DNA from 4 places in the Photorhabdus laumondii genome. Region 3 is predicted to be linked to each of the others. Evidence: predicted binding sites of a transcription regulator. Region 3 holds the regulator's gene; each other region holds the start of a gene.

Region 1 (8,295 bases), 2.5 Mb from region 3:
TTTTGGCTTCCTGGTTGCGCTGTTCCTGACTCCAACCAGTAAACCACACCGGTTTCATCTCTTTCATACCATCAGTCACTGGCGGTGTATAACCGGAAGCCGGGATATCACCCTGTGCTTTTACTTTATTGGTCACAATGTCGCGGTCCATAGCCAATTTCAGTGCAGTACGAACGCGGGGATCATTAAATGGAGGTTTTTCGTTATTAATTTCGTAATAATAAGTACATAATTGTGGGTTAATGTGCAACTCGTTCGGGATCTCTTTTTTCAGCTTCTGGAATAGCTCAATCGGCAAATTGGTATAAGTCATATCAATTTCACCACTGCGATAACGATTGACATCCGTGACCTCTGACGAAATTGGCAAGAAAGTAACCTGATCAATAACGGTATTTTTGTTATCCCAATATGTTGGGCTGCGCTCCATCACAATACGTTCGTTAACTACCCAATTTTTCAGTTTATAAGCCCCATTACCGACAAAATTCTGCGACTGAGTCCATTTTTCGCCATATTTTTCTACCGTCGCTTTATGCACCGGTGACATTGAAGAGTGAGCCAAAAGCCTTGGTAGATAAGGAACCGCTTCGCTCAATGTAAGCTGCAATGTATAGTCATCCAGCGCCTTTACTCCCAGAGCATCTGGTTTCTTTTTACCACTGATGATGTCATCAATATTGGTGATATGGGCATACTGGAGGTAACTTTCATAGGGAGAAGCGGTATTAGGATCAGCCAGACGCTGCCAACTGTAAACAAAATCATGCGCAGTGACAGGATCACCATTAGACCACTTAGCATCTTTACGCATATGGAATGTCCAGACGGTGAAGTCTTTATTTTCCCAATTGGTCGCAGAACCTGGTAAAATTTCGCCATTCGGACCAACGATGACGACCCCTTCAAACAGATCGCGGGCCAAATGTGATTCTGGTACTCCTTCAATCTTATGCGGGTCTAACGATTGCGGTTCAGAACCGTTATTACGGACTAAAACCTGTTTATCCGCTAATTGAACGCCATCAGGCACTTTTGCCGCAAAGACCTGACTTGCCATTATCATACTCAGTGCAGCGCTGATGCTGACAGTAAGTAGTCTCTTTTTCGTTGTGTTTATCATCTTTTTCTACTCCAATTTTACATCGTCAGACTTTTTATCAGCCGACGGCCCAGAAATAAGGGGTGGATTACCACCTGCATACAAAAGGAACGATTTTGTTTGCAGGGTCTCAGTAACTCTTTTGAATAAAGCTACTGTCTAATTTTTTATCCTATACAGTCGCTTAATATCCATATAATCCAATGGGTCTTTCCCTGAAAACCCTCCCACTGATGGGCTAACAAGCCGTACACTCACCCGGTAATAAACGGGAATCAGCACCGAGTCTTTATCCAGTTGAAACTCGGCTTGTTGATATAATTTCTTACGCTCAATAGCATCCTTAGCGATTAACGCCTGTTCCAGATAGCTATCAAAATTTTTATTCTGATAGAAAGTGGTGTTATTGCTGCTGTCTGACAACAACATGTTTAAAAATGCTGTAGGTTCATTGTAATCGGCACACCAGGTTGCTCTGGTCACCTCATAATTCCCTTGATGGCGGCTTTCAAGAGAGGTTTTCCATTCCTGATTCTGCAAAATCACATCCGCTCCCAGATTCTTTTTCCACATGGAAGCGGCAGCAATAGCTTGTTGTTTATTTTGCTCAGAGGTGTTGTACAACAAGGTGAACTTCAATGGATTCGCCTGATTGAAACCGGCTTGGGCTAACAATTCTTTGGCGCGTTTATTGCGCTGCTCCTGTGTCCAATTAGCCCATTCTGGCTTAACAAAATCGCCACCACCGATAAATGTTGGCGTGAAACCATAAGCCGGGATTTGCCCCTGCCCCATAATTTTTCCAGCGATAATATCCCGGTCGAGACTTAATTTGACAGCTTCGCGGACTCTAACATCAGTAAATGGCGGTTTTTTGTTGTTAATTTCGTAATAAAACGTACAAAGATATGGACTGACACGAACCTGTTCAGGGAGCTCCTTTTTCATTTTCTGATACAGAGTCGGCGGAATGGCGCTATTGGTGATATTTACCTCTCCACTACGATAGCGGTTAATATCACTGGTTTCGGATTGAAGGGGTAAAAGAGTCGCTTGATCAATAACTGTTTTTGCATTGTTCCAATATCGCGGGTTGCGTTCGATCACTATCCGCTCATTGACCACCCACTCTTTTAACAGATACGCCCCATTACCCACATAGTTTTCTGGTAGCGTCCATTTATTACCTAACTTTTCGACCACATCCTTTTTGACGGGTTTCATTGCCGTATGGCTGAGCATACTGACGAAATAAGGCACGGGGTGCGTCAGAGTCACCTGCAAACGATGATCATCCAGCGCTTTTACCCCCAACTGATCAGGCAATTTTTTACCCTTCAGAACATCACTAATATTTTCAACGTAAGCATATTGAAGATAGCTGGCATAAGGTGAACCCACTTTTGGGTCAGCTAACCGTTGCCAGCTATAGACAAAATCGTGGGCAGTGACAGGCGTTCCATCACTCCATTTAGCATTATCACGCAAATAAAAAGTCCATACCTTGTAATCCTGATTTTCCCAATGGGTCGCAACGCCTGGCACAACTTCTCCCTCAGAACCCGTCCTCACTAACCCTTCCAGGAGATTAAGAATAATGTTGCTTTCTGGTACACCTTCGACTTTATGTGGATCAAGCGAGGCAACTTCTGCGCCATTATTAATAATAATCTGCTGTTTATCCGCAAGTTTCACACCATCTGGAAGTTCAGCGGCAGACACGGCTGTAACAGAAAACGCCGATAATAAAAATATACAGGAAATAAACTTATGTAATTTTAATCGTTTGATCTTCATTTTTTACCTCCAGTTTGATGGACCGGTTCATTCCACATATCCCATCAAGGCCGGTATCTTCACATTATTTAACCCAAAGTAACGGATTAAATATTAAAGGCAACTTATCATATCAATTGTTAAAATATCGCTCTCATATTGCAAAAATCATCCTTACAAACAACTTAGTACGACTTATTACATTAATTGATAAAATACCCCAAAATTCATTATAACTAATTGATGTATATAGCATTATCAACTTAACACTTAAATAAAATAGTAAACAAAGCTAGACTAAAGATGAAAATAAACATAATTTTAACAAATTGCAATCAATGCAAATTAAAAACCTACATTCATCACAAAACAGTGGTGGAAGCAACCAGTTACACATTGAACTAACAGGAAAGAATAATTTAGAAAAATATTGGGTTATTTGTATAAAATTCAGGAAGTACCGATAAAAGAAGGGAGAAAAGCCTATGAAATAGGCTTTATAATAAAAATGATAAGAATATTATAATTTGTAATTTCACTAGAAAGGAAGCTAGCACCTTTTATCGTAAATCATATCAAAGCAACCCTGGGAATAGCGCTCTGATCCCTGTCACAATCAGTTCAATCCCCAAAGACATCAATAGCAGTCCCATAATTCGGGTGATAACGTTAATGCCTGTTTGCCCAAGATATTTGACGACTAAAGGTGCAGATCGAAACAATAACCAACAGCAAAAAGCAAACAACGCGCTGGTAAGCATCAACCCAATAAAATTCTGCCATCCCTGATAACGAGAACTCCAGACAATACAAGAACTGATTGCACCGGGACCTGCCATTAACGGCAATGCCAACGGCACCACACCCACACTTTCTCTAACGGCTGTTTCTGATTTTTCCTGCTTATTCTGTTTGTCCTCTCCAAGTTTACCGTTAATCATCGACATCGCGATGGTCACAACCAAAATCCCACCGGCAATGCGAAAAGAGTCAATGGAAATGCCAAACATACGCAGTATCAAGTCACCTAACAGCAAAGCTGTCCATAAAATGATGGCAACAGAAATATTGGCAATAAAGTTAGTTCTATTACGCGCCGATTGGGCTTGGTAGTGAGTCATACTGATAAAAACCGGCAAAATACCAACAGGATTGACCAGTGCAAATAGCCCAACAAAAAACTTAATGTAACCTGGCAGATCCAGCAGTAAGTCACCCACGAAGAACCTCTATTGAGTTACGCTGTGTTGTTAAAAACATTCTCATGATTGCTCTCCCAAAGATCATATAAAACTTAATTTTTTCTTCACTTTATACTGGAGAAGTTCCCTTTTCCATCAACCACAACGCTTTTTTTAATTTAAAATATCTTATATAACAAGTTGTTAACCCGATATTTTTATTAGATTAAAAATTCAACCTTTTAACGCTATTTACAACCCAATCAATAATAATTATCACTGACCCAAGCTGAAAGGAATCAGCTTGGGAATTTATGTGATTAAGATCAATATATATTTAATACCAAATGGTAACCTGTAGTTACCAAAAAATCACCCAATTAAATGGTCTAAAAAATACTTATTCATTGATATTAAAGGGTTTTTAATATTTTCCAGGAGTACTTCTTTATGACTGTAACTCATGTTACTGAACTGAACGAACTCGTTGCTCGGGTAAAAAAAGCACAACGTGAATTTGCTAACTTTTCTCAGGAGCAAGTTGACAAAATCTTCCGCGCAGCAGCCCTTGCAGCGGCAGATGCACGTATCCCTTTAGCAAAATTAGCCGTAGCAGAATCCGGTATGGGCATTGTCGAAGACAAAGTAATCAAAAACCACTTTGCTTCCGAATATATCTATAACGCTTATAAAGATGAGAAAACCTGCGGCATTTTGTCTGAGGATAAAACATTCGGCACCATCACTATCGCCGAACCTATTGGCTTAATCTGCGGTATCGTGCCAACCACTAACCCAACATCTACCGCTATTTTTAAGGCCCTCATCAGCCTAAAAACCCGTAACGGCATTATTCTCTCACCCCACCCACGCGCCAAAAAAGCAACAACCAAAGCAGCAGAATTGGTTCTATCCGCTGCGGTTGCCGCGGGTGCGCCAAAAGATATTATTGGCTGGATTGATGAACCCTCCGTTGAACTTTCCAATGCATTGATGCACCACCAAGACATCAATCTCATCCTGGCAACCGGAGGCCCAGGTATGGTAAAAGCGGCATACAGCTCTGGTAAGCCCGCAATCGGCGTCGGTGCCGGTAACACCCCGGTTGTCATTGATGAATCAGCTGATATTAAACGCGCTGTTGCATCTATTCTGATGTCTAAAACCTTTGACAACGGCGTCATCTGCGCTTCAGAACAATCCGTTATCGTGGTGGATGAAATTTATGATCAGGTGCGTAAACGTTTCTTTACTCATGGCGGTTATCTGTTACAAGGCAAGGAACTGAAAGCTGTTCAAGATATCATTCTGAAAAACGGTAGTCTAAATGCGGAAATCGTTGGTCAATCTGCAACAAAAATTGCCGAAATGGCAGGCATTAATGTTCCTGAAAAGACCAAGATCTTGATTGGAGAAGTGAGCTTAACTGATGAAGCAGAACCCTTTGCTCACGAAAAATTGTCTCCACTGCTCGCTATGTATCGTGGTAATAGCTTTGAAGATGCCGTAGAAAAGGCAGAAAAATTGGTTGAAATGGGCGGAATTGGTCACACTTCTTGCTTGTATACCGATCAGGACAATCAAGCCGCACGAATCAAGTATTTTGGCGATAAAATGAAAACAGCTCGTATTCTCGTGAATACTCCTGCTTCTCAGGGCGGTATCGGTGATCTCTATAACTTCAAGCTTGCCCCCTCTCTGACACTAGGCTGCGGCTCTTGGGGAGGAAATTCCATCTCTGAAAATGTAGGGCCCAAACATCTCATCAATACCAAAACCGTGGCGAAAAGAGCAGAAAATATGCTGTGGCATAAACTTCCGAAATCCATTTACTTCCGTCGCGGCTCCCTGCCTGTGGCATTAGAAGAAGTTGCAACCGACGGTGCAAAACGCGCTTTTATCGTAACAGACCGTTTCTTATTTAATCATGGTTATGCTGATCAAGTCACTGATGTGCTGAAATCCCACGGGATAGAAACAGAAGTTTTCTTTGAAGTTGAAGCAGACCCTACCCTAAGCACTGTTCGTAAGGGTGCGGAACAAATGCACTCATTCAAACCGGACATCATTATTGCTCTGGGGGGAGGGTCCCCAATGGATGCGGCCAAAATTATGTGGGTGATGTATGAACACCCTGAAACGCATTTCGAAGAGCTAGCTCTACGGTTTATGGATATCCGTAAACGCATCTATAGATTCCCCAAAATGGGGGTTAAAGCGAAAATGGTCGCCATTACCACAACTTCCGGCACAGGTTCTGAAGTGACACCATTTGCGGTTGTCACTGATGATGCAACCGGCCAGAAATATCCACTGGCTGATTATGAATTGACGCCTAATATAGCTATTGTTGATGCCAATCTAGTCATGGATATGCCGAAATCACTCTGTGCTTTTGGTGGGCTGGATGCAATCACTCACGCTTTAGAAGCTTATGTATCAGTCTTAGCAAACGAATACTCTGACGGACAAGCACTGCAAGCGCTAAAACTACTGAAAGAGTTCCTCCCAACCAGCTATCATGAAGGGGCCACGAACCCAGTTGCCCGTGAACGGGTTCATAATGCAGCAACTATTGCAGGGATTGCATTTGCTAATGCCTTCTTGGGGGTATGCCACTCTATGGCGCATAAACTGGGTTCTGAGTTCCATATCCCGCATGGCTTGGCTAACGCATTGCTGATTTGTAACGTTATCCGCTATAACGCTAACGATAACCCAACCAAACAGACTGCATTCAGTCAATATGATCGCCCACAGGCCCGCCGTCGTTACGCTGAAATTGCCGATCATCTTGGTTTATCGGCTACGGGTGACCATACTGTCACAAAAATTGAAAAACTGTTAGCCTGGCTGAAAGAGCTCAAGTCTGAGCTAGGTATCCCGACATCTATCCGTGAAGCGGGCGTTCAAGAAGCTGACTTTCTGGCAAAAATTGATAAGTTATCTGAAGATGCCTTCGACGACCAATGTACCGGTGCTAACCCACGCTACCCGCTGATTTCTGAGCTAAAACAATTGCTGTTGGATTCATACTATGGACGAGAATTCACAGAAACCGTTGCAACAGAAAAAAGCCAATAAGAACAAATTTATTAACTGATTAAATACTACTTAAGGGTGCTGATATCAGCATCCTTTAACTTACGCTGCTCTATATCCGTTATCTTTCAAGTTGCCTCTTTGTTGGCTGCCCGGTCACATCGTTATCTATGCTCCCGGAGATTCACTCCCTTGCCGTCGCGATCCATCTTGAAATCCATTGGGTATATTCTTAATACAAACTCTCAAACAGAACATCCAATCGCTTCACAGAAATCTATCCATTACACGCTGTCTTTTCTGTTTTTCCTCGCCTCATTAATAGCCTCCATATAGTGCTTACGGCAAACAGACACATATTTTTCATTACCACCGATATCAACTTGCTCGCCATCATAAATGGCCGCACCTTCGCTATCAAAACGTAATACACGGTTCGCTTTGCGTCCACAATAGCAAATAGTTTTCAATTCAACTAACTTATCAGCCCATGCTAGAAGATACTGGCTACCACTGAAAAGCTCGCCTCTGAAATCAGTTCTCAGCCCATAACAAAGAACCGGAATATCATCATAATCAGTCACCTTACATATCTGTTCAATCTGTGCTTTCGTGAGAAAATGGCACTCATCAATAAGCACACAATGCACTTTTGCCTGCTTATTTTCATTTCTGATCAACTCACCAATATCTGTCTGTTGACTAAACAGAAGTGCATCAGAAGATAATCCAATCCGAGAATTGACTTTTCCATTTTCAAACCGGGTGTCAATTTCTGCGGTAAACACCAGCGTTCTCATCCCTCTTTCATTATAGTTATAAGAGGATTGCAACAAGGATGTCGATTTTCCAGCATTCATTGCGGAGTAATAAAAATAAAGTTGAGCCATCAACCCTGCCCCTTAACAAAATTTATAAAGCCATATAGTCAGATGAGTTTACCATAAACTTGAGTCGTGATTATCCATCTTAGTAAGCTGCACGGGTTGATATACCGAAATATTTAGCTTAGTGATGTCTTAATGATTCATGACCACCATCACACCAGCCGAGTAATAAAACGCATTTGAGTGACAAATGTTCATGCTTAAATTAAAAAATGAAAGCCAGGCTGATTTGTTGCATATCGTATGCAAATTAATAATGTGCGTGATTTACTTCCAGGAACCGGTAACAGTAAATCAGCGATAACTC
Region 2 (8,295 bases), 1.4 Mb from region 3:
CAGTATCTAAGAGCATTTGTTCTGATTTATTTATGTTTGCTGACAGGTAATGCCATTTCTTCCCTACTACCTATCATTATTCCCGGCAGTATTATCGGTATGTTGATCTTGTTCGTTTTATTAGCTTTCCAGCTAATTCCTGCTCATTGGGCAAAACCAGGCTGTAGTCTGTTACTAAAAAATATGACTTTGCTGTTTCTGCCTATTGGCGTAGGCGTAATGAATTATTACGATCAACTCAGCCAACAGATAATTCCGATTGTTTTTTCATGCCTGATCAGTACTGCAATTGTTATGATTATCGTTGCTTACAGTTCCCATTATGTTCATCGTGAACGTCCGATTGTAGGATCCACATCAGAAATTAACAATGAACAACAGAAACAAGAGAAACAAGAGAAATAAAAATGTTAAGTCACATTTGGTGGTCACTGCCATTAACATTGATTGTATTTTACACCGCAAGAAAACTTTCACTACGATGCAAAATTCCCATTCTGAACCCCTTATTGGTTTCTATCGCCGTCCTTGTTCCAATATTATTAATAACCCACACGCCTTATGAACACTATTTTGCCGGCAGTCGAATTCTAAATGATCTACTCCAGCCCGCCGTAGTTGCACTGGCATTTCCTCTATATGAGCAGATACACCAGATCCGAGCCCAATGGAAGTCCATTATTAGCATCTGTTTTATCGGCAGTATTGTCGCTATGGTGACAGGCACTGCTATTGCCTTGTGGATGGGCGCAACGCCTGAAATGGCCGCTTCGATACTGCCTAAATCTGTCACAACACCAATAGCAATGGCAGTTGCAGATGCCATTGGCGGTATTCCCGCAATCAGTGCTGCTTGCGTCATTTTTGTCGGCATTCTCGGCGCAATATTTGGTCATAACCTGTTCGATCTTTTACAGGTAAAAACCAAAGCATCCCGCGGCTTAGCAATGGGAACGGCATCACATGCTTTGGGTACCGCCCGCTGTGCAGAGGTCAATTTCGTTGAAGGCGCATACAGCTCATTGGCATTGATGACCTGCGGTATCATTACTTCACTAACAGCCCCTTTTGTATTCCCGGTGCTGCTATACCTATTTAGCTAGTTTATCTATTAGGAAATTTGATAATATTCACTCGATTACTAACTTCAATTACATAATTCTCATCATCTATATGATATTTATCACATTACAAATCTCATCAGACAACTTAGAATGATCTTAAGCTACTTCGGAGATCACGCTATGCAAGCTCGTTTTCACCCCATATGGGTACAGTTGCCCTCTAAACTACAGGATGCACTTTTACCTTACGCAGGAAACGATGACTTTCCTGCCATGCTCACTGCTGAGCAAGCTAAATCGATTAAGAAAGCCTGCGGTTTTGACGATAACACCTTGGCTGTCGCCCTGTTACCACTCGCAGCGGCCAGTTCCCTGACACCAATCTCACATTTTAATGTTGGTGCAATTGCCCGCGGTGAAAGCGGAAACCTCTATTTTGGCGCTAATATGGAATTTGCTGGCGTACCACTACAGCAAACGATTCATGCTGAACAATGTGCGATTACTCACGCTTGGTTATTGGGCGAGAAAAGACTGGCATCTGTTACTGTGAATTACTCTCCGTGCGGCCACTGCCGTCAATTTATGAATGAACTTAATAGTGGCACACAATTAGAGATTCATCTGCCAAAACAGGCATCTTCAACATTAGATCACTATCTGCCAGATTCTTTTGGCCCAAACGATCTGGGCATCACAACTTTGTTGATGGATCCGGTCAATCATGGCTATAAACTAGAAACGACGGATAAATTAGTACTAACGGCATTAGATGCAGCAAACCAGAGCTATGCCCCATACAGTAATTCCTACAGTGGTACCGCACTTCTGGGAAAAGATGGAATAATTTATCCTGGGCGTTATGCAGAAAATGCGGCATTTAACCCAAGCTTGCCCCCATTACAAGCAGCACTGATTCTGATGAACATTTCTGGTGGTGATTGCCTGGCTATCGAAAGAGCGGTGTTAGTTGAGGGAAAACACAGTGATTTATCCCAACGGAGTGCGACTCAATCTATACTTGCTGCACTCGGTTGCAGCAAATTTGATTACTACACTTTCTGAGTTCAGTGGAAAATTCATTTTTCCCTCTATGCAGATAGAGGGTTTTCCGCTATAAAAAATAATTACCGTAACATTTTATTATCTAACTCTGGATGTTATACCCTATGGATTTCAAGATGGATCGCGACGGCAAGGGAGCGAATCCCCGGGAGCATACCTCCAATTAAGTAACATTTACTGTACATATTTTTCCTATCTCTTAGGATCTGTAGCTAACCTTATTATCCATTTAGTTCAAAGAGTAAGATTCATGGAACTGGAACACGAAAGTAAACGTCCACTATATATTCCCTATTCTGGCCCAATTCTGTTGGAATTCCCCCTGCTGAATAAAGGCAGCGCTTTCACTGAAGAAGAACGTAGGAACTTTAATCTTCACGGTTTATTACCGGAAGCGGTCGAAACCATCGAAGAACAAGCTGAACGTGCCTATCGGCAATATCTTGATTTCAAAAATGATGCAGATAAGCACATTTATCTGCGAAATATTCAGGACACTAACGAAACCCTGTTCTACCGCCTGCTGGATGCCCATTTGAACGAAATGATGCCAATCATCTACACCCCAACCGTGGGTGAAGCGTGTGAGCACTTTTCCGATATTTACCGCCGTGCCCGTGGCCTGTTCATCTCACATCCAAACAAAGCACATATTGATGATATGCTGCAAAATGCGACCAAACAAAATGTAAAAGTCATCGTTGTTACCGATGGTGAGCGTATCCTCGGTTTGGGTGACCAAGGTATTGGCGGTATGGGTATTCCTATCGGTAAGCTCTCCTTATATACCTCCTGCGGTGGTATCAGCCCTGCTTATACACTGCCAGTCGTCCTGGATGTAGGCACCAACAACCCACAACGCCTGAATGATCCGTTATATATGGGCTGGCGTCACCCACGTATCACCGGTAAAGAATATGATGAATTCGTAGACGAATTTATTCAGGCTGTTAAACGCCGCTGGCCAAATGTGCTACTGCAATTTGAAGATTTCGCACAAAAAAATGCCATGCCTCTTCTTAATCGCTATCGCCACGAGATTTGTTGCTTTAATGATGATATTCAGGGAACTGCCGCTGTTACGTTAGGTAGCTTAATTGCCGCCAGTCGCGCGGCTGGCCGTCAATTAAAAGATCAAACGGTCACCTTCCTCGGCGCAGGTTCTGCCGGTTGCGGCATTGCAGAACAGATCGTCGCCCAGATGAAATCAGAAGGTTTAAGTGACGAACAGGCTCGTGCCCGTATTTTCATGGTTGACCGCTTCGGTTTATTGACAGACAAGCTGCCAAATCTATTGGATTTCCAGAACAAGCTGGTGCAGAAAAGCAGCTCATTGGCTAAATGGGATGTAAACAACGATTCAATCTCGCTGCTTGATGTTGTCCGTAATGCTAAACCGACAGTATTGATTGGTGTTTCAGGTCAGGCAGGTTTGTTTACAGAAGAGATCATCCGTGAGATGCATAAACATTGTGAACGCCCAATCGTCATGCCATTATCGAATCCAACTTCCCGTGTTGAAGCCCGTCCCGAAGATATCATCAACTGGACAGATGGTGCCGCTCTGGTTGCGACAGGTAGCCCATTTAATCCGGTAAAATATAAAGATCAGGAATATCCAATAGCACAATGTAACAACGCCTATATCTTTCCCGGCATTGGTCTGGGTGTCATCGCATCAGGGGCCAAACTGGTTACTGACGGTATGTTGATGGCAGCAAGCCGAACATTGGCGAATTGCTCACCCTTAGCCCAAGAAGGTCAAGGTCCGTTACTGCCACTTATCGATGATATTCAAGAAGTGTCACGCAAAATTGCTAAACAAGTCGCCAAAGAAGCACAAATACAGGGCGTTGCCACTGTGACCTCAGATGGAGCACTGGATGAAGCGATTGAACGCAACTTCTGGAAACCTGAATACCGCGTGTACAAACGGACTTCATTCTGATTTTTATCATTAAAAATACGTAAAAAGCTTGTTATACCCGTCATCTTTCAAGTTGCCTCTTTGTTGGCTGCACTCTCTCACCCCGGTCACATCGTTATCTATGTTCCCGGGGATTCGCTCCCTTGCCGTCTCGATGCATTTTGAAATCCATAGGGTATAGTTCTCTTTTACTATCAAGCTTTTTTCTTATAGAGAAAACTTGCTTCGAAATTTCAGGTAAAGTAGCCTTTAACAAATCCAGTCATTAATGTGTATAAGGCAAAAGCATGTGGAATCGCCTGATAACAAGTCTGTTATTCATCACAGGGATGCTGATACTGACAGCTATTGCACTTGACCGCTGGATGAGTTGGAAAACAGCCCCCTATGTCTTTGATGATCTCAAACAACTTCCTGAACGTGAAGTGGGTATAGTACTTGGTACTGCTAAATATTACCTCTCTGGTGCGCCAAATCAGTACTATATGTACCGTATTCAGGGAGCCATTAATGCTTATAACAGCGACAAAATCAAATACTTGTTACTGAGTGGTGACAATGCTCAGCAAAGTTATAACGAACCGGTCACTATGCGCAGGGATTTGGTAAAAGCGGGTATTCCTGCTGCAAATATCGTACTGGATTTTGCTGGTTTCAGAACACTTGACTCAATAGTCAGAACCCGGAAAGTTTTTAACACTAATGATTTCACGATTATTACCCAACGATTTCATTGCGAACGAGCCCTGTTTATCGCTATGCATATGGGAATTGATGCTCAGTGTTATGCAGTTTCTACCCCCAAGAATATGATTACCGTTCGATTACGTGAAATCATTGCCCGTCTTGGTGCTTTGACTGATCTTTATATTCTGAAACGCGAACCTCGTTTCTTGGGCCCGTTGATCCCTATTCCTGCTCCGTATAAGGTACCAAAAGGTATGACTAATTACCCCGCCGTCACTCCAGAAGAGTTACGGACAATGGATAAAACCCAGCTTAAGCCGACCGGGCCAACACCGCCGTGATATCACGCCACCGCTGTTCTACTGGCCCTTGCGGGTGACGACGTAACCACCAGCATGAAAAAAGAATATTCACCGCCCAAATGGGAAGAATAAAGGCAAGTAGTTCCAAACGGCTAAATTGACCAAACAACCCAAAGTTATAAAATAGCAGGGTGCAGATTAAGGTTTGTAGCAAGTAATTACTCATCGCCATTCGCCCAACCTGATTGAACCAGTAATTAATTCGCCAGCATGAAATGACCGGCCAGAAACCATATATTAAAGCCATATACCCCAGTGCCTGAAATGGCGTTACCAACTCAGCAAGGATATAACCGACAATACCTGACCAAAAGTAATCCCAATTATGGATATATTGGAAAACCACAGAGAATATCTGAACAGCAATACTGAGCGGTATCAGCACTAGCGCCACATTTCGATAATGGCTCACTGAAAATTCACCTTTTAGCCAACCATTACGCATTAATCCAGCACCACATGACATAATACCGATAAGCTGCCAACCATACTGAACAAACAGCATGACCATCATCAACATGACCTGATTGAAACGCTCTTTTACTGCCAGCCATCCACCAGACGTTTTCCAATATGTTTCGTATAACATCTGGAATTCCGTCAACTGCCAAGAAACATCATTAGATTCGCCGCTGGAAAAAAAGCCGAGAATAAACAATAGCACTAATCCGATCAGATAAAAAATAGCGCCTTTCATAAATAACCGGTTACTGGCGCTATTTTGGCTAATCAATTGAAAACTGAAAAAACCTGCTAAACTATACGAGAGCAAAATATCGCCATCCCAGAATAGGATACCATGTCCCATTCCAATTAGAGCAAGTATGGTTAATCGTGGATAATTCCAGATTTTGCCCCTTGGTAATAGTAACTCCAATGCTGCACCAAATAAGAAGGCCAAAATACACAGGAACTTTCCCTGAACAAGGACGCTAAGTACAGACCAGACAATCAAATCAGTTAAAGAAGCTGAACCATTATATACCGGATTCAAATAAGCGGCGGATGGCAAAGCAAAACCGGAGATATTGAGTAGCAATATCCCCAGTATTGCCAAGCCACGAATACTATCCAGTGAGTCAATTCTCTGGCAGGCCATGTTTATATCCCGGTGTAAAAATTACACATGGCGAGTTGTACGTAAAAACTCTTGACGGGTATTTTGGCTAGATTTAAACAATCCCCCCAGAGAGGTTGTTGTCGTGGTACTGGTTGCATCACGGATACCCCGCGCTTTCACACAGTAATGAACCGCATCAATCGATACGGCAACATTATTGGTACCAAGGAGTGTCTGTAATGCAATCAAAATCTGCTGGGTCAGGCGCTCCTGAACCTGTGGACGCTGAGAAAAAAATTGCACAATACGGTTAATTTTAGACAACCCAATCACTTTATCTTTTGGAATATAGGCAACCGTCGCCTTGCCATCAATGGTCACAAAATGGTGTTCGCAGGTACTGGTGAGTGTGATATCACGAACGGTCACCATTTCGTCCACTTTCATTTTATTCTCTATCAATGTGATTTTCGGGAAATTGCTGTAGTCCAATCCTGAAAAAATCTCATCGACATACATTTTCGCAATACGACCTGGGGTTTCTGCCAAACTGTCATCACGCAAATCGAGATTCAACAGTTTCATAACTTCCGTCATATGCTCCTCAATCCGCGCTTTGCGCACTTCCGGTACCAATGCCTGACCACGCAAAGGCGTTTCAAGGCCACGAGTTTCCAGCGCCGAATGCACAAGCTCAGCTTCTTTACTTAAGGATGACATTATTTTCTCCAAAGACATTACTTTCCATCATCTGGCGGGTAGTAAAATTCAAGTCATGAATACTATCACTGAAACAATCACGACTAACAGATAACTATTGCACACACTGTAAATGAGCACGTGGTGATTATCCAGTGATTGCTTTTCATAATTATACCCGTCATCTTTCAAGTTGCCTCTTTGTTGGCTGCACTCACCCACCCCGGTCACAAACCAATAACCCGGCAATGACCAAGGTAATCAATGCAACATATAACGCTGGCTCCAATCTCCCGGTTATTGTGGTAGAAACCGCTGACAGCATCGGACCAATTAGCTGCCCGACAGCATATCCGGTGGTTAACAATCCGGCCATATAACGGCTATGTTCTGGCGCTAATTCACGCCCATATTGAAACGCCATTTGCACCACACACATAAAACCCCCACCAACCAACAAAGAGCTTAATGCCAGACCACCTATTCCCGGAATGATCTCAGCGATAAGAATGCCCACAGCCTGAATCCATAAAGTGATCGCAAGCCGGATTTGCGTTGTCAGCATATGACGGGTCAGAATAGCAAAACCAATGCCGATGACTGCGGCACCACCAAATATTGGCCAGACAAACTGCGCAAACAAGCTGCCAGGGAAACGATCACTCGCCATTTGTGAAAGAAAAGTCGCTGGCAAAATATAACCAAAGCCCGCTAAGCTGTAACTCCATACCAACTGCTTAATTGCAGGCGTCAAAGTCAGTTTCTTCACCTCAGCCTGTGAACGGTGTAACTCACCACCACGGGGTAAATGCCGACTAATATAGATACTACAAATCAGCGCCAAAATGCCATACAACATCCATGCTTCGGCAGCGCTCACTTGCCATGCTTGAATACCAATAGCAAGGATACCAGTAACGAATATCCCGACTCCCGGTCCCGCAAATATGGCAGCACTCAACGCAGGACGATTCAATTTAGCCAACTGTTCATTGGCCCATGATGTCACCAATACCAATGTCCAGCCACTTGCCCAACCAATAAGAAAACGGGCAATACTGTGCAATATCGCCCCATACAGTAGTGCAGAGAGCAATGTGATAATCACTGCTCCCCACAATCCGGCCCAAAGCCGATATTCAATCAAACGGTGCGCCCGCATTGCATCGTAAGAACCAGCCAGATATCCCAAATAGTTAAAAGCCGCAACGATACCTGCCCCAGTTAGACTAAACTGGAATTCTGCGATCATTAAAGGCACTTGAGGAGTGAAGGCAGTACGCCCAATTCCCATAGCGACAACCAGCGCCAAAAATCCACTCATTGCGATATGAAAAGCGAGGTAGCGGTGACTTTGTTGAGGAGAAGTTGAATTGTTCATAGCCATAAAATGTTATTTTTTTAATTTATTTCTCATAAGCCATAACAAAA
Region 3 (8,295 bases):
AACATAGCGGTTGCTCCGATGGTGGATGCGAGAGCTATGTTATTGCTGCAATAGACGTTTTCTTCCCATTCTAATGGAGAGTTACTATTGTGATTTATACCTGATGAAGCATTATCATGTTGGTTCATTATTATTCTCCTGGTTAAGGTCGTATCGGATTTATTCTTAGTCCACAAGGCGTTTATGCGGAAAACCATGCCCAATTGGGAGAAAGTGTAACAGTTATTTTATTTACACTAAGTAATATTATTAGTTAAATAAATTTTTTGTATTCACTTGTAATGATTTGTTGTCCATGTAATGCATATTTAGATCTAGATCGCATAAATATGTAATTAAACTACATTTCATGGCGTCAAAATGAGCAAAACCCCTGGCTGAATCGAGATAATTTCTGAAAATAAATTACAAAAAGGCTTTTTCTAATAAATAAAATAGGGTAGAGTTATTGGCGTAGGGTACAGAGGTAAGATGTTCTATCTTTCAGACCTTTTACTTCACGTAATCGGATTTAGCTGAATATTAGCTGCCCCAGTCAATTTTGACTGGGGCATTTTTTTCAACTGAATTTAACACGTAAAAGTATAAAGAGAGGATGGATTAACGATGGTTTTCAACTTGAACGGCTTTCTGGCTGAACCATATATCCAGTTTCTGATGTAGTTTATCGATACCGATTTTTTTCGGGACTGAGAAATATTCTACTTGAATATCCCCATTAAGCGCGAGCAAAGCGTCACGCACCTTATTCAGTTGACTTTTACGGGCACCAGATGCCAGTTTGTCGGCTTTAGTCAACAACACCATAACCGGTACTTGCATTGCGACTGCCCATTGGATCATCTGCTGATCAAGATCTTTCAATGGGTGACGGATATCCATTAGTACAACCAGTCCGATCAGGCATTCACGTTTTTGCAGATATTCACCCAGTGCTTTTTGCCATTTGCGTTTCATCTCTTCCGGCACTTCGGCATAACCATAACCCGGTAAGTCAACCAGGCGAATACCTTCTTCTACTTCGAATAAATTGATGAGTTGAGTTCGACCTGGCGTTTTACTGGTGCGGGCGAGGCTTTTCTGTTTCGTCAGAGCATTCAGAGCGCTAGATTTACCTGCATTTGAGCGACCGGCAAACGCGACTTCAATGCCCATATCTTGAGGCAGATGGCGAATATCAGGTGCGCTCGTGATAAAACGGGTCATATGATAGTTGTGGTTTTTGATGGTCAAAATGATTATCTCCCTGAGAAATGCGCTGAATATATGGCAAAGGGGATTATACCGATAGCCACTGTTGGTTGACAGGATTAAAAATAATGACATATTTCTGATGGGTTGAACCAAGCTTGCTATTTTGTTACTGATGACGCTCCGGTTTATGAAATAAAATTTAACCTGTTATTGAAAGGATACATTTTTCTTCAAAGCACCAGCCGATTGATAGCGTAAATGTAGGTAAATATTAAGCACGATGTTGAAGAGATTATTAGAATTGATTCAGTTTGTGTTGTTGACCTTAATAATATAGGAACCCAGAATGTTTAAACGTATTTTAGTAGCACTTGTAACTGCATGCTCTCTGAGCGCAATGGCACCTCTGGCTTTGGCGGTGGGAGAAACCCACGTGAAGCTGACAACAACGGAGGGTAATATTGAACTGGAATTAAATAACCAGAAAGCGCCAATTACAACGAAAAACTTTATTGAATACGTCAATGAGGGTTATTACAACAATACAATCTTCCATCGGGTAATCCCTGGATTTATGGTGCAAGGTGGTGGTTTTACCAAAGATTTGCAGCAAAAAGCGACTAAAGCTGCTATTAAAAATGAGGCAGATAATGGACTGCGTAATTTACGCGGAACTATCTCTATGGCACGTACCGCTGATAAAGACAGTGCCACTAGCCAATTTTTTATTAATGTAGCGGATAATGCTTTCCTTGATCACGGTCAGCGTGATTTTGGCTATGCAGTATTTGGTAAAGTCGTAAAAGGTATGGATGTTGTGGATAAAATTTCTCAAGTCAAAACGGAAAACGTTGGTCCATATCAGAATGTACCGGTTAAACCTGTTGCTATTCTGTCTGCGGAGATTATCCCTTAATTTTTTCCTATGACTTTGGCTGTGGCAGTTTCTGGTCTTCCGGTTAACTCTCATCAGATTAACAAACTGGCCTGCATTAAATGGAGGCCAGTTTCGCCGTTATTCATACATCTTTTGGGTAAATTCTTTATTTACTTCGGTTCGTGGATAATATCTGTCTTTGTAGCATTTCTTCTCTTTACTCTCACAGTGTACGCCGTTACTTAAAGTGTAAGAGGAAAAGTCGACATCTTTTCCATCACCAATCTCTTTTTTCAGGCGTTTTACCGCTTTCTTACCTAAATATCTTTCGGTTAATTTTAGCGATAGCCCTTGTTGATCAGAACAATATTTTCCTTTTTTATCACAAACCACCCCTTTTTCCGGAAAGAAAATGTTGGCGGCTTTGGTAACAGCCAGCGTGGGGAAGGACAGTAAAAAAAGAGATGCTATAATCAGTTTTGTCTTCATAACAATTACCTTTACTTATTGAATATCAAAATAGAGCGTATGTTTTTTTGTAGGGTTATGAGAGTAAGTTGATTGAAGAAAAAACAGCCATTAATTTTGTTGTACTATGCTACAAATGTTGATGTGCTATGATAGCCGCCCCGTTGTTGCGAGGCCGTTTTACCTGGAGCCAGTTGTGCAGGATAAACAAATTGCAGGAGTGGCAGGGCAACAAAATACAGCGATAAAAATGAGTAGGATAGACTCCTATGTTACTAATAATAGATAACTATGATTCTTTTACATATAACTTATATCAATATTTTTGTGAATTGGGTACAGATGTTTTAGTTAAGCGCAATGATGAATTGCAACTTGAAGATATTGAGAGATTGACGCCTACCCATTTGGTTATTTCCCCAGGCCCTTGTACCCCAAATGAAGCCGGCATTTCTCTGTCTGCGATTTCTCATTTTTCGGATAAGTTGCCGATTCTTGGTGTTTGTCTTGGACATCAGGCAATTGGTCAGGCGTTTGGTGCCAGCGTGGTAAAAGCCAGAGAAGTGATGCACGGGAAAACTTCTGCTATTCATCATAATCAGCAAGGTGTGTTCAAAGGGCTTAACCGGCCATTGACCGCGACTCGTTACCATTCATTGGTGATTGCCGCAGAGACATTACCGGCCTCATTTGAAGTCACTGCATGGAGCCAGCATAACGGCAATGTCGATGAAATTATGGGCATTCGTCATCGTACTCTACCGCTAGAAGGAGTGCAGTTCCATCCTGAAAGTATTCTCAGTGAGCAAGGTCACCAGTTACTGAGCAACTTTCTGAGATATTAACCAGATACCGATAATTTCTTCATTTATCCATCTTTTTCATTTGCCCATCTTTGATTTTTTATGCATATTCGGTGATTATGTTTTCACTTCTGAATGGCGTATATATAAAAAACGGGTGGGGAAATGAAGGAGCATATCGCAGTAGATAGAAACACATACGATCAAGTTATGTTGCCAATTTATTCACCAGCGCAGTTTATACCGGTGAGAGGGCAGGGTAGTCGTGTATGGGATCAGCATGGGAAAGAGTATATTGATTTTGCGGGAGGGATTGCTGTTGTGGCTTTGGGCCATTGTCATCCTACGTTAGTGGATGTTTTGAAGCAGCAAGGGGAAAAACTTTGGCATATCAGTAATATTTTCACCAATGAACCGGCTTTGATTCTGGCGCAGAAACTGATTGATGCGACTTTTGCTGAGCGGGTGTTTTTTGCCAACTCAGGAGCGGAAGCGAATGAAGCGGCATTTAAACTGGCTCGCCACTATGCCATTGCGCGTCACAATCCCTATAAAACCAAAATTATCGCATTTCATCAGGGCTTTCATGGTCGTACCCTATTTACTGTCTCCGTGGGCGGTCAGCCCAAATATGCTGATGGTTTTGGACCAAAACCCGCGGATATTATTCATGTGCCTTTTAATGATTTAGATGCAGTGAAGGCCGTCATAGATGACCATACTTGTGCTGTTGTATTAGAACCGGTTCAGGGCGAAGGGGGAGTCACGGCGGCAGCACCGGCATTTATTCATGGGGTGCGTGAGCTTTGTGATAAGCATCAGGTGCTGTTGGTGTTTGATGAAGTGCAAAGTGGGATGGGACGTACTGGTAAGCTATTTTCTTATATGCATTATGATGTTACGCCAGATATCATTACCACGGCAAAAGCATTGGGAAATGGCTTCCCTATCAGCGCCATGCTGACGACAGTGAATATTGCTTCAGTGATGACACCGGGAGCTCATGGTACAACTTATGGCGGTAATCCGTTGGCTTGTGCAGTTGCAAATGTTGCTTTTGATATTATTAATACACCAGCGGTTCTGGCGGGAGTTGAAAAACGCCATAATTTAATGGTGAATTTTCTGAATGATATCAATCAGAAATATTCGATATTTGGTGAAATCCGTGGAAAGGGTCTGCTGATTGGGGCAGAACTTAAAGCGCCACATCAGGGAAAAGCTAAAGATATTCTGCAACTGGCGGCTGAAAATGGCTTAATGTTGTTGAGTGCGGGAGGCGATGTACTGCGTTTCACGCCTTCGTTGATTATTAGTGAAGAAGAGATTGCTCAAGGAATGGAGCGGTTAGAGCAGGTAATTAATCAGTTGGTGTAATTAAATACAGGAGAAATCAGCGCAGGATTATGCGCTGATTAATCGGGCGTTAACGTGTACCGTAAACAACAATAGTTTTACCGTGTGCGGAGATCAAATTTTGATCTTCTAGCATTTTCAGAATACGACCAACTGTTTCGCGGGAACAGCCAACAATCTGGCCAATTTCCTGACGCGTGATTTTGATTTGCATTCCGTCTGGGTGGGTCATTGCATCTGGTTGTTTCGCCAGATTCAGTAAAGTTTGGGCAATTCGGCCGGTAACATCCAGGAAAGCCAGATTACCGACTTTCTCAGAAGTTGTTTGCAAACGGTTTGCCATTTGGGCAGATAAACGCATCAAAATATCCGGGTTTACCTGAATCAGTTGACGGAATTTTTTATAGGAGATTTCAGCCACTTCACAGGCGCTTTTGGCCCGTACCCAAGCTGTACGCTCTTGCCCCTCTTCAAATAATCCAAGTTCACCAATGAAATCCCCCTGATTTAGATAGGAAAGGATCATCTCTTTGCCTTCTTCATCTTTAATCAAAACCGCAACAGAACCTTTTACAATGTAGTAAAGCGTCTCTGCTTTTTCGCCTTGATGAATAAGCGTACTTTTAGATGGATATTTATGAATATGGCAGTGTGACAAAAACCATTCAAGAGTGGGGTCTGTTTGTGGCTTGCCGAGAACCATTCGTTTCATCCTCTGTTGTTATCGCTGCCTAAATAACACGAGAATCTAAAAGTTTCTCGTCAGGCTGGCTTATAAAGACACTAGCTTAACATATTAGTTTGTTGAAAAACCGACAGATAAGGGTTTTATATAGGTTATCTGAAATTTGAACCTTAAGTATTGATCATAACCTACCTATACTTAGCCCACTTCTGTTTTTAACACAGGAAAGGGTTTCTGTCTTGTCTTGTATTGTTTCAGCATAATAAACCGCTCACTAGATTGCCAGTTTAATACTGAAAGAGTAGGCTTGGATGCAAAGAACGACTTAAGAGGTATTTATGCAAGCACGGGTAAAATGGGTTGAAGGATTATCTCTTTTGGGGGAGTCATCTTCCGGTCATCAGATCATGATGGATGGTAATGCCGGTGATAAGGCACCGAGCCCAATGGAAATGGTATTAATGGCAGCCGGTGGTTGCAGTACGATTGATGTAGTTTCTATTTTGCATAAAGGCAGGTATGACATCAGAGATTGTGAAGTAAAATTAACTTCCCGCCGTCGTGAAGAGCCGCCACGCTTGTTTACTCATATTAATCTGCATTTTATTGTTACGGGTAAAGATTTAATAGATAAAGCGGTTGAACGTGCCGTCATGCTTTCAGCAGAAAAATATTGCTCTGTTGCATTGATGTTGGGGAAATCAGTTGAAATTACCCACAGTTTTGAAGTTAAAGATATAGATTAAGATATTATTTCGTGATCAAAAAATAACATCAGGTAACTAATATTTCAGTTACCTGTTTTTTTAACTGAATAATATAAGATGCAAATTTTAAGTGCCGGATTTGCTAAATTGACCTCAGGCGCTGATTAACAAATCTTTTCCCCTTCCAGTAATCGCTGCACCAAGGGTGTCATAATTAATTCCATTGCTAGCCCCATTTTTCCACCGGGGACCACGATGGTATTAATGCTTGAAACGAATGAGCCTTGTAACATTGCTAACAAGTATGGGAAATCAATTTGAGTCAGATCACGGAAGCGGATGACAATAAAACTTTCATCCAGTGATGGAATGGTTTTGGCTGAGAATGGATTGGATGTATCAACGGTAGGGACACGTTGGAAGTTGATATGTGTTCGCGAGAATTGTGGCGTAATGTAGTTAATATAATCATCCATAGAACGCACGACGGAATCCATCACAGCTTCCTGCGAGTGTCCTCGTTCTCCGGTATCGCGGACAAGTTTCTGTATCCATTCAAGGTTGACAATCGGCACGACGCCCACGAGCAGATCAACATGACTGGCAACATTATGTTGTGGTGTGACAACACCACCGTGTAGACCTTCATAAAACAGTACATCGGTCTGCTTGGGTAAAGATTCCCACGGCGTAAATGTACCGGGAAGCTGGTTGTAAGGGACGGCATCGTCATAGGTATGAAGATATTTCCGACGGCGGCCTTCACCGGTTTCACCATAATCAATCATGGTTTTTTCCAGCATGCCAAAATCATTGGCTTCTGGCCCAAAATAACTGATATGCCTGCCTTGTTCTTTGGCTTTACGGATTGCGGCATCCATTTCAGGGCGGGTGTAGCGGTGGAAACTATCTCCTTCTATCTGCGCTGCACTGATGTTAAGTTGCTGGAAAATCTTACGGAAAGCTAAACTGGTGGTGGTGGTTCCGGCACCGCTGGAGCCGGTAATTGCAATAATCGGATGTTTGACAGACATTCAGTAAACTCCATAATGTTAAGAATGGAACATTTCTTTTGGCACAATATTGACGCTCTCATGCAGTTCAGACCACACCAGCATAACATCCCCCCGTTCCAACTGATGGCGTATATTAGCGACTTTCTGCTCCAGCGATTTTTCATCTTCGCCATAGTCAGTGCCTTCCCGCAAGACAAAGCTCTCTATCAAATTTAGCAGAGTTTCGGGTTCCAGTTGTTGCCACGGGATAATCATTATGGTTGCTCCAGATAAGATGACAGCCAATTTGGGATGCGTTGTTCCAGCCACATTTGTGGCTTCTTCAATGAGCCACTGACAAAGCCGACATGTCCACCATATTCTGTCATTTGATATTCAATATTTTTGGGTAACATTTTGAGATCAGGGATGACTTCCGGTGCCATAAAAGGATCGTCTTTAGCATGAATAATCAGCAGTGGCACAGTAATATCAGGCAGACGCGGCAGAGCACTGCACTGGTGGTAATAGTCCGCTGCATTTTTAAAGCCGTGGATTTTCGCGGTCACAATTTCATCAAATTCCCGAATATGTTTCAATCCTTTTACTTGAGACAGATTGATGGGGAGTGAACCGGGGTAGCGTAACAATTTGCGGGTGGCATTACGTTTCAGGCTATTGAGTAAATAGCGTTCATAGACATGAGAAAATCCTTTCTCTATCCGCAGGGAGCAGGCTGCCAGCATCAGAGGCGCGGAAACAATAACGGCAGCATTGATCTGAGCATCTATTTTTTCTTCTGCTAGATAGCAGGCCAGCATATTACCGCCGACTGAATAACCTACGGCTGAGGTGGGGACATCACCGTAAGTCTGTTTTAACCAGCTTAGAAAATAACGGGCATCGCTTGTTTCGCCAGAATGATAGAGACGTTTTTGGCGGTTTGGTTCACCACTGCATCCGCGGAAATGCATGACAACACCAAGCCAACCTTTCTTCTGACAGATATGAAGCAAACCGTGGGCATAAGGGCTGTGAAAACTGCCTTCCAGACCATGAAATAGGATTAATCGTGGCTTGTGTGCTGCGGTGGCGGGATCTTCACTCCACGCCAGATCAACAAAATCGTTATCTGGTAAATCAAGTCGTTGCCAATAGGGTTGCAGTTCAGGATACCGCCGCACCAGACGCGGGAGGAGTGTCTGCAAAT
Region 4 (8,295 bases), 370 kb from region 3:
GGAACAACAGTTGATAACTTCCACAGTACTTTTATTACCGTAGGAATAATCACTTTACTCTCTTCTTCCACCTTCCTACTATTACATAAGGAAGATGGAGATAACATGATCAAGAAAAAGAACACTTAAGAACGAGAAACTGAACTACGCTCAATCAGTGTCGGAGTCAATACTAATAATTTAGGATCACTTTCTGGGTTATCCATCCGATAAAGCAAAGTATCAACAGCTAACTTTCCTAACTCATCTTTTGGCTGATGAATGGTTGTCAATGGTGGGATCATATAAGGGGCAAGGTCGATATCATCATAACCTATGATGGAAATATCATCCGGTACAGAAAGTCCGGCTTGGTACAGAGCCTGATAAGCGCCAACGGCCATTGCATCATTTCCTGCAAAAACAGCTTCTGGCGGTTCTGGATGTTGTAGTAATTCCTGCATTGATTTAAAACCACCAGCAAATTCAAAATCACTGTAAATTTCATATCCGTCAGGAATAGTAAGGCCAGCATTTGCCATTGCCTTTCTATACCCCTTCAATCGATGATTAGCAGGTGTTTTATCTTGTGGACCTGCAATACAGGCTATTTTTTTAAAACCACAGCTAATAAGGTGATTAGTGGCCATCTCACCTCCCAACAAGGAGTTGTCCTGAATAACATCACCGACAATATCAAATGGAGACCAATCCATCATAACCACAGGTAAAGGAGGATAACGGCGCAAAACATCACAGGAATTGTGTTGATTTTCAGTACACATAATCAGCACCCCATCTACTCGCTTTTGCAGCAACGTTTCCATGCTGTAATCCATTCGTTTGGTATCACCTTCTGTATTACATAAGATAAGGCTGTAACCACGCTCATAACAGCTTCGTTCAACCCCTCTTACAATTTCAGCATAAAAAGGATTATTACTGGTCGTTACCAACATACCAATGGTTTTGGTTTGCTTGATTTTAAGACTTCGTGCAAGCGCTGATGGCGCATAATTCAATTGCTCAATCGCATCATTAACTTTCTTTTTCACACCATCACTGACATAACGATTATTATTAATAACATGAGATACAGTTGATGTAGAAACACCTGCAAAACGAGCAACATCTTTCATTGTAGCCACAGTTAATCCTGTTCAATTAAAAATGCATCAATTTCATTTCGCCACGGAACAGAAGGCTGAGCTCCCTGACGGGTTACCGCTATCGCAGCAGCAGAATGAGCAAATCGTATGGCAGATAACATGGATTTTCTTTCCAATAATGCTGTCACCAGCGCACCATTGAAAGTATCTCCTGCCGCAACAGTATCTACAACGTTAACTTTAAATCCCGGAACAATTTTTCCTTTCTGACCACTTTCACTCAACCATACCCCACGGCTACCCAATGTGATAATTACAGTTTCAATACCTTTCCCATGCAGTATTTGAGCCGCATTTTCCGCATCTGAATCATTTTCTACTTTAATGCCGGTGAGATATTCCGCTTCAGTTTCATTCGGTGTAATGATATCCACCAATGAGAGCAATTGATCAGATAATTTTCGGGCCGGCGCCGGATTGAGTATTACTTTTGTATTATTTTGTTTAGCTATTGTTGCAGCAAGTTGCACTGTTTCCAATGGAGACTCAAGTTGTATCAATAATGCATCTGCTTCCTCAATAATATTTTGGTAGCGATAGAAATATTCCGGTGTCAACGCTGCATTAGCGCCTGCATTGATACCAATAATGTTTTCACCTTGATGATTAACGAAAATCAACGCTACACCCGTTGTTTCTCCTTTAATCACTTCAATGCCAGAAGTGTTAATATTATCCTTTGCTAACTGCTGACAGATACGAAAACCAATATCGTCCTCACCAACACAAGCAATAAATGTAATGTCAGCACCGCTACGGCCTGCTGCTACCGCCTGATTAGCACCTTTACCACCAAAAGCAACCTGATATTGTTCTCCGATCACCGTTTCCCCCGGTCGAGGGAATGACTTAAGATTCAAAATATGGTCAGCATTAATGCTGCCAAGCACCGCAAGTTTTGCTGTACTCATTACATTTATTCCTTTTCAATTATGCCGTCACCATCACCAATAAGTAACGGCATAAATACCGATTTATTTTTTAATAACTAACTCCAATTCTACAGGGATGACGGCCTCAACTTTTTCGCCCCTCAGCACTTTATTTGCAGTCTGAACACCAACGATACCAATTTGATCAGGACGCTGAGCGATTGTCGCTCCTAGTTTTCCACGTTGAACAGCTTTGATACCATCTCCAGTACCATCAAAACCAACAACTAATACATCGCTTTTACCTGCTGTCTGTAAAGCGCGCAAAGCACCTAACGCCATCTCATCATTCTGAGCAAATACAGCTTGTACAGCCGGATGAGCCGTCAGTAAGTTCTGCATAACGTTCAGTCCCTTGGTTCGATCGAAATCAGCAGGCTGACTAGCTAGCACATTAAATTTATGTTCCTGTGCTACCTTATTAAATCCTTCACCACGTTCACGGGCAGCAGAAGTGCCGGCAATACCTTCTAGCTGAATAATTTTGGCTTCATTCCCTAATTTTTCGGCGATAAAATCACCCGCTATTTTACCCCCCAAGCGGTTATCAGAAGCAATATGACTGACAACAGTACCTTTATTCGCTATCCGATCTAGAGTAATAACCGGAATTTTGGCATTGTTAGCCATAATAATAGCATTACCAACAGCATCGGAGTCAGTCGGGTTAATTAGCATGAGTTTAGTACCACGTACCGTCAAATCCTGAACATTAGCTAATTCTTTCGCTGGATTATCCTGAGAATCCAACACAATTAGGTTATAGCCCAACTTATCCGCCTCTTTTTGAGCACTATCTTTCATTGTGACAAAGAATGGATTATTCAGGGTAGAAATGACTAACGCGATAGTGTCTTTCGCCAATGCATTTACACTTACAGTCATACTTAGCGCAACAGCAGATAAAATTGTTACTAATTTCTTCACTTTCATCGTGTTATTTCCTGTAGGGTGAGGTTATTTACCACTTTTGTTATCAACCAGAACTGCCAACAATATTACAATTGCTTTAACAATCATCTGATAGTTAGAAGAAATACCTAATAAGTTTAAGCCATTATTTAAAAAACCGAGGATTAGTGCACCAATCAAAGTACCAATAATTAACCCCTTACCACCAGCCAGGCGAGTTCCTCCCAGAACTACGGCAGCAATAGCATCTAATTCATAACCTCCCCCCGCCATAGGTTGAGCAGAAGAAAGACGAGCAACTTCAATAATACTTGCCAATGCCGTCAGGAAACCGCATAAGGAGTAAACGATAATTTTAATTTTATCGATATTGATACCAGATAAACGGGTAGCCGATTCATTCCCCCCCAAGGCATAAATATAACGACCTAAACGGGTGTGATGCAGGATATACCATGTGATAACAAAAACTATCAACATCAGCCATACTGGAGTAGGAATTCCCAGTGGGCGACCAATACCAAACCAGCCAAACAGATCGGCATTATCACTGAATCCTGTATTTATTGGACTACCATCAGTATAGACACGGGTTATTCCACGAAGTAATAACATCATGACTAGAGTGGCAATAAAAGCCTGTACTTTACCTTTAGCAATTATTATTCCTGTACAAGCACCAATTGCAGCACCTAAAGCCAAAGCACTCACGATAGCCACCAGAGCATTAACTTCCGTACCAACCAATGAAGCTACTATTGCACCTGTTAACGCAAGCAATGAACCAACAGACAGGTCAATACCTGATGTCAGGATAACCAATGTCATCCCAACGGCCATAATGGCATTGACTGATGTTTGTTGCAGAATATTAAACAAGTTATTTAAAGTGAAAAAGTTTTGGCTAAGAGAAGAAACTACTGCTATCAGCACTAGCAACGCAATCAGTGACTTTTGTTTCAGTAACCACTCTTTAGTAAACCAACGTTTAAATGTCGGTGATATATTAGAATTCATACTGAATTACTCCTGAATCGCTCCATATTGTTTGCCTACAGCCGCTGCCATCAAAATTTCTTGAGTTGCCTGTTCAGCAAAAAATTCTCCACTGATCTGGCCTTCACACATAACCAAAATACGATCACTCATTCCTATCACTTCTGGCATTTCAGAAGAAACGAGAATAATGCTTAACCCCTCTTTCTTGAATTGATTAATTAACTGATAAATTTCTTTTTTTGCACCAACATCTACACCACGCGTAGGTTCATCCAGAATAAGAACTTTTGGTCTGGTCATTAATCCACGGGCAATAGCTACTTTTTGCTGATTACCACCAGAAAGTAAACCAATAACTTGTCCCATTGAAGGTGTCTTGATACTAAACAATTTAATAAAGTCACTAACTGCATTCTGTTCTTCTTTATGATTAAGACCACCTAACCGGTTACTGAAATAACGCAAGGCAGTAAGAGACATATTATCTTTGATTGACATTCCCAAAACTAAGCCATCACGTTTACGATCTTCTGAAATATAAACAATCCCACAAGCTAACCCATCCTGAGGGTTACGAATTACAATGGGGGTTCCATCCAGTGTGATTTGCCCCTGAGTTTTTGGCAACGCACCATAAATAATTTTCATCAATTCAGTGCGGCCAGCCCCCATTAGCCCTGATATACCCAAAATTTCCCCGCTATAAAGGGAAAAACTGGCATTTGTCACACCGGGGCCAGAAATCTGCTTAACTTCAAGTCGTTTTTTACCCCGAGGTAAATTCAGGCGAGGATACTGATCTTCCAGTTTTCGCCCAACCATCATTTCAATCAGAGTCTCTTCTTTTAGCTCTTTTACTGACTTTTCACCAATAAATTGTCCATCACGAAATACCGTTACATCATCGCAAATTTCAAAAATTTCTCTCAAACGATGGGAGATATAAACAATGCCACATCTCTGAGATTTTAGTTCATATATTACGCGAAATAATGATTCAGTTTCTGTATCAGTCAGCGCATCCGTCGGCTCATCCATAATGATAACTTTGGATTTAAAACTCAGCACCTTAGCAATTTCAACCATTTGTTGATCACCGATAGAAAGTTCAGCGACTAAACGGTGACTGCTGTAACTCAGATTCAATTTTTTTAACAGGCGATCGGCTTCCTGATACATTTTTCTCCAGTCAATTGCACCGAATTTATTAACAAATTCGCGTCCCAGGAAAATATTTTCAGCAATAGTCAGTTGGGGAATAAGATTTAATTCCTGATGGATAATCCCGATCCCCGCTTCCTGAGAGGATCTAGGGCCAGAAAAAATCACTTCTTTTCCTAAATAATGAACTGTGCCTGTATCTCTGGTATATATCCCAGTCAACACTTTCATCATCGTGGACTTACCTGCACCATTCTCTCCCACCAGTGCCATCACTTTACCTGGATAAACACGTAATGCCGCACCAGATAATGCTTTGACACCAGGAAAAGATTTACTAATTCCTTTTAGTTCCAGTACAGGCTGCATAATCACCTCAGAAAGTCACACCAGCACCAAGGATAATATTGGCATAAGGAGAATGCTCTCCTGTGCGAATCACTGCTCGGCTATGTTTTGTTTTTTCTTTCAACACATTATGACTAATATAATCTACAGTAATTGAATTCCCTTGCTGTTTCTCAAGCTCTTTAATTTGAGTTAATATTAATTGATGTATTAAAGGATTATGGCCAATGATCTCCTCAGCTAAGAATGCAGCTTCAATCTGCATTTCTTGTGTAACAACATTAAGAACGGATATAAAACTGGGAATTCCCTGGGTTAGCGCTAAATCAATCCGCTGGGCTAAAGAAGGAATTGGTAATCCAGCATCACCAATTGTAATCTGGTCAGTATGCCCTAGCTGAGAAATTACGGCTGAAATTTCAGAATTAAGTAATACACCTTTTTTCATTTTTTTATTCCATTAGCGAAACGTTTCGCTATTTAGTAATATAGAAAGTAATATTTAAAATGCAACATTAGTGATACAAAAATGTGATCACTATCGAAACGTTTCGATAATAAAAGAAACGAAAAAAAACGTTAACTTATTGAATATTTGACGCTGAATCGATTTTTAAGGTAAATATTGTCTATATCAACAAATAATGATTAAAATCTATGGAGAAGGTTAATTAGGTTTTATCTAATCCAACAGATAATATTGGTAAGAATCATGTTGTTAGCAGAAAAAATAGTTTGCTTAAGTCATTATCTGGAAAGTGGTCTGTATGAAAGACAACAGACTATTCGTTTATGTTTGCTAGCGGCATTGTGTGGGGAAAGTGTTTTTCTACTTGGTCCTCCAGGCATCGCAAAAAGTTTGATAGCCCGCCGATTGAAATTTGCATTTCGTGATGCCAGAGCATTTGAATATCTAATGACTCGCTTTTCAACCCCTGAAGAAATTTTCGGCCCTCTCTCTATTCAGGCACTGAAGGAAGAAGGACGTTATCAACGTCTAACCAACGGATACTTACCTGAAACTGAAATTGTCTTCCTTGACGAAATATGGAAAGCCGGCCCGGCAATTCTTAATACCCTACTGACTGCAATTAATGAAAGAAAATTCAGAAATGGGGATACAGAAGATAAAATTCCAATGCGATTACTTATAACTGCATCCAATGAGCTACCTGAAGCAGATAACAGTCTGGAGGCGCTTTATGACAGAATGCTAATTCGTATCTGGCTGGATAAAATTCAAGAAAAGAAGAATTTCCGAGCGTTACTCTCTAGCCACAAAAATGAAAATGATAACCCTGTTCCGGCAAACATTCAAATAACAAGTGAAGAATTCCATCAATGGCAAAAAGAGATTGATAAAATAGTTTTACCAGACAGTTGTTTTGATATTATTTATCATCTACGTCAGCAACTTGATGCAACAGAACATTCACCTTACGTTTCAGACAGGCGCTGGAAGAAAGCCATTCATTTATTACAAGCAAGTGCTTTCTTCAATGGCAGAAAAGAGATATCACCTCTTGATTTAATATTACTGAAAGATTGCCTGTGGCATGATCTTCACTCTTTTAAATTATTACCCCAATACTTGAATACTCTGATGACCGAACAAGCATATAGGCAAAGAATATTATCTCAACAAATTGATTCGCTTTATCACCAATGGACTCAAGCCTGTCAGGATAAAAATGATCAGCAGGCGTTAAAGCTGGAAAAACAAACCCGTCTGTTTGGACGTAAAATACAATATTCTCTACCCGATCATATCAATGAAGAAAAATTGATTCTATTCCTGCATACACCTCTTCATCTCCATGATATTAAAGTTAATTTTATTGAATTGGAAAAAAAAGCGTTGAATATCTGGATAAACAAAGGCAGAGAATTATCAGCACGTCTGAACGGCATTGGTTTTCCACAAAATATAGCAGCCGAAGTTAATTCAGCACATCAGCCAGAGATTTTTGATATCAGCCGCCGTTCATCCACGCTATATTTACCAGATCATCAACATCAGCAAAATGAAGAAAACAACGAGTGGCAGGAAAGATTAGAAAAATTTAATCAAGAAATCCATCACCAACACCAATTGTTTAATCAGCATCAGCCATGTTTATTTATTGAAAGTCATTGGCTTGCTACGATAGAGCAAAGCTTTATCCAGTTATCAGATAAAATTAAGCAGTTGAAAATAAAAATAGGCAGCTAATTAAATGATTAGTTTGACAACCCTTGATCTCTTACTGTCAATAAACGAAGGAGAGATGATAGAAGAGATCATATTAACGCTTTTAGCTTCACCTCAGTTAGCTATCTTTTTTGAAAAACATCCTCGCTTGAAACGTGCACTATTAAAAGATATCCCTGGCTGGAAACACGATTTACAGCAAAGGATTAAAGAAGCGCTCATTCCTGTAACTCTGGCAGAAGAATTTCAGTTATATCAACAAATACTGTCTGCCAATACAAATTATTTTTACCTTAAACTTCCCGATATTTTAGAAACGCTGAACCGAATTGAATCCCCTTTTAGTGAAGAAGCACAGAAACTCGCAACCAACACCATTGCTGATTCAAATACACTACAAACCCTATTTATTCAACGATGGAGGATCAGTTTGATCCTGCAAACTACAACCTTCCATAAGCAATTGCTGGAGCAAGAAAAAGAGCAATTACTGGCAGAACTGCAACAAAAGCTGACACTAAGCGGTAATCTTGATCCTGTTTTTAGTGAAAATGATAGGGCAGCGGGGCGATTATGGGATATGAGCAAAAGTCAGTTAAATCAT

Evidence for each region. Region 3 encodes CRP, which controls carbon source genes, mostly activating them, when cyclic AMP is high. Its sites were predicted from a motif close to ATGTGANNNNNNTCACAT; they were not measured.
Region 1: a site for CRP is predicted at 4,374-4,391, ahead of adhE (bifunctional acetaldehyde-CoA/alcohol dehydrogenase). Genes of this name have one in related genera too.
Region 2: a site for CRP is predicted at 1,172-1,189, ahead of cdd (cytidine deaminase). Genes of this name have one in related genera too.
Region 4: a site for CRP is predicted at 6,030-6,047, ahead of rbsD (D-ribose pyranase). Genes of this name have one in related genera too.

What each region holds. Positions count from the first base shown of each region.
Region 1 is NZ_CP024901.1:2,933,453-2,941,747, forward strand. It holds gene oppA (oligopeptide ABC transporter substrate-binding protein OppA) at 1-1,123, opposite strand, end outside; gene PluTT01m_RS12860 (ABC transporter substrate-binding protein) at 1,262-2,899, opposite strand; gene PluTT01m_RS12865 (YchE family NAAT transporter) at 3,454-4,098, opposite strand; gene adhE (bifunctional acetaldehyde-CoA/alcohol dehydrogenase) at 4,510-7,143, shown strand; gene PluTT01m_RS12875 (thymidine kinase) at 7,386-7,991, opposite strand.
Region 2 is NZ_CP024901.1:1,844,953-1,853,247, reverse strand. It holds gene PluTT01m_RS08075 (CidA/LrgA family protein) at 1-405, shown strand, start outside; gene PluTT01m_RS08070 (CidB/LrgB family autolysis modulator) at 408-1,103, shown strand; gene cdd (cytidine deaminase) at 1,245-2,129, shown strand; gene PluTT01m_RS08060 (NAD-dependent malic enzyme) at 2,380-4,077, shown strand; gene sanA (outer membrane permeability protein SanA) at 4,344-5,084, shown strand; gene yeiB (DUF418 domain-containing protein YeiB) at 5,056-6,204, opposite strand; gene folE (GTP cyclohydrolase I FolE) at 6,226-6,885, opposite strand; gene PluTT01m_RS08040 (YbfB/YjiJ family MFS transporter) at 7,079-8,245, opposite strand.
Region 3 is NZ_CP024901.1:421,910-430,204, forward strand. It holds gene PluTT01m_RS01980 (RCC1 domain-containing protein) at 1-128, opposite strand, end outside; gene spfP (small protein SpfP) at 472-519, shown strand; gene yihA (ribosome biogenesis GTP-binding protein YihA/YsxC) at 601-1,233, opposite strand; gene ppiA (peptidylprolyl isomerase A) at 1,541-2,110, shown strand; gene PluTT01m_RS01995 (YcgJ family protein) at 2,210-2,560, opposite strand; gene PluTT01m_RS02000 (aminodeoxychorismate synthase component II) at 2,809-3,384, shown strand; gene argD (bifunctional acetylornithine/succinyldiaminopimelate transaminase) at 3,508-4,719, shown strand; gene crp (cAMP-activated global transcriptional regulator CRP) at 4,769-5,401, opposite strand; gene PluTT01m_RS02015 (OsmC family protein) at 5,722-6,129, shown strand; gene PluTT01m_RS02020 (phosphoribulokinase) at 6,255-7,124, opposite strand; gene PluTT01m_RS02025 (YheU family protein) at 7,143-7,361, opposite strand; gene PluTT01m_RS02030 (hydrolase) at 7,361-8,295, opposite strand, start outside.
Region 4 is NZ_CP024901.1:47,907-56,201, reverse strand. It holds gene mdtD (multidrug transporter subunit MdtD) at 1-129, shown strand, start outside; gene rbsR (ribose operon transcriptional repressor RbsR) at 126-1,127, opposite strand; gene rbsK (ribokinase) at 1,130-2,059, opposite strand; gene rbsB (ribose ABC transporter substrate-binding protein RbsB) at 2,123-3,013, opposite strand; gene rbsC (ribose ABC transporter permease) at 3,038-4,009, opposite strand; gene rbsA (ribose ABC transporter ATP-binding protein RbsA) at 4,016-5,521, opposite strand; gene rbsD (D-ribose pyranase) at 5,529-5,948, opposite strand; gene ravA (ATPase RavA) at 6,201-7,712, shown strand; gene viaA (ATPase RavA stimulator ViaA) at 7,717-8,295, shown strand, end outside.